One region of the Serratia bockelmannii genome, then DNA from elsewhere that is predicted to be linked to it. Evidence: predicted binding sites of a transcription regulator. Region 1 holds the regulator's gene; each other region holds the start of a gene.
What was found. The regulator Fur, encoded in region 1, represses iron uptake genes when iron is present. The targets are predictions, from matches to a motif close to ATAATAATGAGAACNACTATCAA.

Region 1 (2,203 bases):
GAAACAGTTTGGCGACGACGTCTCTGAAGTGCATGACATCGCTAAAAGCAGCAAAGAAGACCTGGAAGGGTTCGATATCCTGCTGCTGGGTATCCCGACCTGGTACTACGGTGAAGCGCAGTGTGACTGGGATGATTTCTTCCCGACGCTGGAAGAAGTCGACTTCAACGGCAAACTGGTGGCGCTGTTCGGCTGCGGCGACCAGGAAGACTACGCGGAATACTTCTGTGACGCGATGGGCACCATCCGCGACATCATCGAACCGCGCGGCGCGGCCATCGTGGGCCACTGGCCGACCAAAGGCTACCACTTCGAGGCCTCCAAAGGTCTGGCGGACGACGATCACTTCATCGGTCTGGCGATCGACGAAGACCGTCAGCCGGAGCTGACCAACGAGCGCGTGGACGCTTGGGTCAAACAGATTGTCGAAGAGCTGAGCCTGGCCGATATCGTCGGCTAAACCCCGGCACTGGCGAAAGGTTGAACAAAGGCCCTGTAAAGTGCATAGTGTGCCGACAGGGCCGTCATCGGCAACAGGGATTGCTGCGATAGAAGCTACAGATTTGTAACTTCCCACCCCGTCACGGTAGACTGAGATATCGGTTTATCCCATCCATCAAGGCGTTGCATGCAAAACATGCAATAGTGCAATTATATCTTTGTTAACAACCGGCGGTTTCCATTTAGTACAACCGGTTCTATAATGAGACGCATTAACTCTTTGTGCCGACCGATGCCACAGGCGAGTACGCCTCAACTTGATTAGCATAGTAACAGGACTGAATTCGCATGACCGACAACAACATCGCATTGAAGAAGGCCGGCTTAAAAGTCACGCTTCCGCGACTCAAAATCCTGGAAGTACTGCAAAATCCGGAATGCCATCACGTCAGTGCGGAAGATTTGTACAAAAAACTGATTGATATGGGCGAAGAGATCGGGCTGGCAACGGTTTATCGCGTACTGAACCAGTTTGACGATGCGGGCATTGTGACACGTCACAATTTCGAAGGCGGCAAGTCCGTGTTCGAGCTGACCCAACAGCATCACCACGATCACCTGATTTGCCTGGACTGCGGCAAAGTGATCGAATTCAGCGACGAATCCATCGAAGTGCGCCAGCGTGATATCGCCAAGCAGCACGGTATCAAGCTCACCAACCACAGCCTGTACCTGTACGGCCACTGTGAAACCGGTGACTGCCGCGAAGACGAAACGCTGCACGACAAGAAGTAAGCCCTGACCGGCTATGAAAAACCGCCTCACACCGAGGCGGTTTTTTTATGCCCGCCGTACAGCAGACAAAAAAATCCCCGGACAAGCCGGGGGAAAATCATGTCATGAAATATCACAATTGCAGCGGCACAGCGACTCCACGTACTACTCTCACTACAACGTCCGCCCTACGCCGACACGCGTGGGCGAACGCATTCCCCCTTCGTTATACGGCCGCCGCCAGGGCAGCGGGCCGTTGCACCGGGCTTAGACCTTCTCGGCGCGGCTGTAGCGTTTGCCGTCCGGGCTGACCGAACGCACCTGCACTTCACCGGAGATCGCCGGCTTGGCCTTGGCATCATAGCGCTGCCACTGCTTGCCACCGTCGGTGGAGTACTCGATGCCCAACCCCGGCAGCGCGATATTCGCCTCCAGCTTGCCGCCCGCTACGCGTGCGCCCGGTACCGGCAGACGGTAAGCGACGCCGCCCTTGTCCAGCTTGGCCAGTTCACGCTGGCCCAGGATATTGGCAAAGCGCAGCCAGTCTTTCTCCAGCGTCTTGGTATCGACAAAGTGGGTTTCCCCGCCTTTGTATTCGCGGCCGGCACGATAGTCCTGCTCCCAACCGGCGCGGTGCCAGGCGCGTTCTGCCACCGAGAGCGCGCGCGGGAAGATCATGTATTCCATCTGCGGGTCGGTGCGCTGGGTTTCGCTCCACAGCTGAGCGGACAGCCCGTAGGCGCCCGGCCACGGCTTGTCGCTCTTGGCGTTGAAGTGGTTGCCATCGCGATCGACCGAGGTTTCCGCATTCTGCGGCATGTTGTCCGGCGCGAAGCTGAACACCTTGCGTTCGTCGCTGAAGCGGGTACCCCAGTAGTAACCGCGCTCGTCCGGGTTCACCTCGTAAGGGAAGTCCATATAGACGTAGTCCGGGTTGGAGACCACCACTTCATACCCTTTATTGGCCCAGTCGTTAACGCTATCGAAA
Region 2 (2,203 bases), 1.8 Mb from region 1:
TATAGGCATTAGATATAAAAAAAGGGCTCAGCATGCTGAGCCCCTCACCGTTCGCATTCCCGCAGCAGCCTCAGGCGGTGGCCTCACTGCCGATGCCGCCGGTGCGGTTCTGCTGCAGCCATTGCTGCACGCAGCGCACCAGATCGCCGATGCAATCATCCTGCATGCCGTGGTGCTTCAACTCGTTATCCAGCGCAAACAGATATTGCGCGTTGGTGCCCAGCGGGCCGCTGGCGCTGGCGATCAATGGCGCGATCACCTGGTAGCTGGTGTCTTCTTCAAACAGCGGATGCTGCGGGTTCATCACGAATACCAACGCAGTAACCTTCTCGCCGCCATCCAACTCCAGCTCGCACCAGGTCGGCACGTAGCAATCGGTCACCATTTCGCGCTTCCAAAGCAGCTCCAACTCTTCACGCAGTTTGCTTTCCGGCAAGCGAAAGGCCAGGCCCGTAGTGTGGCCTCCGGCCTTCAACGCCAGCATGCGCCCCGGCTGATGCAGCGTGCCGCGCCCGGCGGTCAAGCGCATACAGAACGCCCGGTGCCAACCCTGCAGCTTGGCCGGCCGCACTTCTTCCGATTCGAAAACCGGGTTCCACATCAGCGAACCGTAACCGAATATCCATACGGGGCTGTGACCCGGCCGGCGCGATAAGGTGCAATCCAACGAGGCTGCACGCTGTTCAGGCGTCAGCAACAACGACTCCTCAATAGCGCCGAATGCAGTTTTGCAATCCGCTTTTTGCAGAAAATCTCGCGTTAACACTGATATTACCTCCCGGGAATACGATTTCTCGCCTTCCCTCGCCACTGCTGAACCTTTGATGTTTTATTTTCGGCTGCGGATTTTTATTAATTCAATCACCGCGCCTTATAAGAATGACCTTATTCTTTTCCTGACGTGCAATCAAGTTACAAAGCGGCGTTAAAGTGAAAAAGTATTTGTACTGAGCAGCAATAATATTAATTGCCGGGCTCCACATAATGTCTGCGCGATTTTTGCTGCGTGATAATTCGTTACTTTTTATGCCAACGTTCGTCATCGCCCTTACGATAGCTTTGCTTGACCGCCGCCCAAGCCACCTTATGCGCCGTCTCTTCACGGCTGTCGTCACCGCGCCGGTCATCGGGATCGCGGTATTGTTGCCAGGCGCTGTTGAACGCTTCTTTATAGATCGCCTGCGCATGTTCCGGCAGCACATGCTTCACATTGTCCGGCAAGTCGTTCGTGCTGTGGTAGGGCATATGGCCTCCCCTTTCAGGATGAGTGAACCTTAAGCCTAGCCCACATGCGGTTTCGTCTCAATTAGCAAACAATTCTCATTATCAAACGACATGTTATACTCACCGCCAAACGAACTATAAGGAGATCCCCGTGACTACCGAAGCCCCTCGCTCACGCGCCCCCTACCTGATCGCCGTCAGCCGCGTACAGGACATTACGCCGCACCTGCGCCGCATTACCTTTACCGCCCCCGATCTGCGTTACTACCCGGCCAATGCCGCCGCTGCACACATCAAAGTCTTTTTGCCGCTCGCCGGCCAGACGCAGCCGGACCTGCCGACGCTGACCGAAAACGGCCCGCGTTGGGCCGCAGATGCCGTACGCCCGATCGTGCGCACCTATTCCATCCGCGCCGTGCGCCCGGAACTGGCGGAAGTGGACATCGAGTTCGCCATTCATGACCATCAGGGCCCGGCGGTCGACTTTGCGCGCCAGGCGAAAGCCGGCGATAAAATCGGCATCAGCAACCCAGGCGGCCCCAAACCGATGCTGCCGGCCGCCGATTTCTACTCCCTGGCGGGCGATCCTTCCTCACTGCCTGCGCTGGCCGCGCTGTTGGAAAACCTGCCGCCGCACAGCGCCGGACGCGCTTTCGTCCGCGTCGACAGCAACGCTGACGTCATTGACCTGAAAAAGCCTGCCGGCGTTGAGGTGAATTGGGTTGTCGGCGGCACAGAGAAAACCGACGAATTGGTCGCTCGGTTCCGCGCGCAATCCGTGCCGCAGAGCGATACCCACTTCTGGCTCGCCGGTGAAGATCGCCTGGTGGTAGAGCTGCGCCGCTACCTACGCCGTGAACGTCAATGCGATCGTAATCGTCTTTATGCTGTGCCTTACTGGCGTGAGGGGCTAAATGAAGAGGGTTACCACAATAAACGGCATGAAATCATGGATAATATTGACGACTGATCGTCTCAT
Region 3 (2,203 bases), 870 kb from region 1:
GCCGGGTAAGCGGTGGCGAAAGCGGAAGCCCAGACCGCCTGCAGCCCATCGGTCAGGCCGCTGCGCCAACACAGCGCGTCGTGCCCGCCTTCCACCACCCGGTAGTGCACCCGATGGCCGGCGTCACTCAGGCGCACCGCCATTTCGCCGCTGACCCGGTGCACCAGCTTTTCCTGCGAACCGGCTTCCATAAATACCTTCAGCGCGCCGTGGTTGCCCAAACCGTGCCGTTCCACCTGCTGCATCAGCCAGCAGGCATCGTCGGGAATGCTCGGCAGCTGCAGCATGTCGCGCCGCGGCCACCAGTAGGAACCGGACTGGGTGATCACCGCGCCGAAGCGCTGCGGCCAGCGCAGCCCGGCATACAGGGAAGCCAGGCCGCCAAAGCTTTGCCCCGCCACCACCGTGTCGGCCGGTTTGTCGCTGTGCGGCGCCCAGTCGGCCAGCTGCGGCATCAATTCTTCCTGCACCGCCAGCCAGAAATCGTCCTTGCAGGTTAATTCTCGCGCCCGGTGCGGCAGATCAATGATGTCGATCAGCACATACACCGCTTCCGGCAACGCCCCCTCGCGGGTCAGCTGCATCAGCGGCTCCCAAACCGGCATCTGCTTCGCCCAGAACTGGCCGTCGAGCAGGATCGCGAGCGGGCGCTCGGCCGGCTTACTGTCGCCGGTCGTGTAGATCCAGACATCGCGGCTGTTGCCCAGGCGCTCACTGCACCAGGTATGGCGCTGCAAACGCGCCGGCAGCGGCGGCGTGCAGCGCCCGCTGGCGATCTCATACTCGTCGAACGAGCGCCATACCGGCTGCGGCGGCGCATCCGGCATGTGCAGGCCGGAGACGCTGTGGCCGCTGGCGCTTTGCCAGGAGCGATAAGGGTTGAGCAGATCGGGGGTGGCGCTGGCGAACACCTGATGCCACCAGTGGCGCAGGTTGTGCATGTTGGCGTGCGCATCGTCGCCGCTGAACGCCGGCGGCCGCTCGTCAAAACAGGGGATAAAGCAGTAGCTGCCGCGCCAGGCGCCGCTCAGCTCGGTCTGCCAGTACCACACGTCGGTACCGGCCAAACGCTGCAGGCTTTGCGGCGGATTCGGCTGGTGATGGTCGGTCAGGCAGTTAATGTTAATCCACACGCGACGGTAGGCGGAGGTCAATTCGCATCCCTGAGGATCGCGCCAGAAAAAGGTGGTTCGCCAGCGGCCGTTACCCGCCGGTTCTACCCATGGCGTACCGCGCCGTGCCACCGTCAACCACCACCCTGGACTGCCCGCATTGCTGCTGGCCAATAATCTGCTGCTTTCTGACTGTAGTTCTGTATTCACAACGCCTACCCATTTTGTAGTTGGCGGCACCGGGAACGTCGACTTTTCCCTATCGCCGGCCACCGCCCGAACGCACTGTACGCCAAATACTATTGATAATAATTTGCATTTGCAATAGTGTGTAAGGCTTGGAGATCGTGCTGGTATTGCGCGCAACGGACAGGGATCGGGGATACATCAATGGCATCCCTTGCCGCAGCCGATTTTCTATTTCCGACTACACAAAAACTACAACCGCCCTTCCCCCCGTTCGGCGAGGGATGGCAGCAAGGTAGGACACTCAAATGAAAAGCAAGCTATCACGTTATTCTTTAGCCACTCTTATCGGCTTGGGATTGGGCGCGTCCGCGTTCGCCAACGCCGCGCAGCAGACCGACACCCCCACCACGGAAGAAAACAGCGGCACAGCGGATAAAAAGCCGCGCGGCGAAGACACCATCGTCGTGACCGCCGCCCGGCAGAACCTGCAGGCGCCGGGGGTGTCCACCATCACCGCCGAAGAGATCAAAAAACGCCCGCCGGCGCGCGACATCAGCGAACTGATCCGCACCATGCCCGGGGTTAACCTGACCGGCAACTCCACCAGCGGCCAGCGCGGCAACAATCGCCAGATCGATATCCGCGGCATGGGCCCGGAAAACACCCTGATTCTGATCGACGGCAAACCGGCCTCCAGCCGCAACTCGGTGCGTCAGGGCTGGCGCGGCGAGCGCGACTCGCGCGGCGATACCGCCTGGGTGCCGCCAGAAATGATCGAGCGCATCGAAGTACTGCGCGGCCCTGCCGCAGCGCGCTACGGCAACGGCGCCGCGGGCGGCGTGGTCAACATCATCACCAAGAAGGCCGGTGATGCGCTGCACGGCTCGCTGAACGGCTACTTC

Region 2: ACSJLU_RS14420 (siderophore-interacting protein) is a predicted target of Fur. The motif match lies at 1,308-1,330, and genes of this name have one in related genera.
Region 3: fes (enterochelin esterase) is a predicted target of Fur. The motif match lies at 1,409-1,431, and genes of this name have one in related genera.

What each region holds. Positions count from the first base shown of each region.
Region 1 is NZ_CP196512.1:1,219,182-1,221,384, reverse strand. It holds gene fldA (flavodoxin FldA) at 1-460, shown strand, start outside; gene fur (ferric iron uptake transcriptional regulator) at 790-1,236, shown strand; gene ACSJLU_RS05790 (beta-N-acetylhexosaminidase) at 1,483-2,203, opposite strand, start outside.
Region 2 is NZ_CP196512.1:3,015,326-3,017,528, forward strand. It holds gene ACSJLU_RS14410 (gamma-glutamylcyclotransferase) at 71-766, opposite strand; gene chaB (putative cation transport regulator ChaB) at 1,018-1,245, opposite strand; gene ACSJLU_RS14420 (siderophore-interacting protein) at 1,376-2,194, shown strand.
Region 3 is NZ_CP196512.1:352,668-354,870, reverse strand. It holds gene fes (enterochelin esterase) at 1-1,322, opposite strand, end outside; gene ACSJLU_RS01605 (TonB-dependent siderophore receptor) at 1,607-2,203, shown strand, end outside.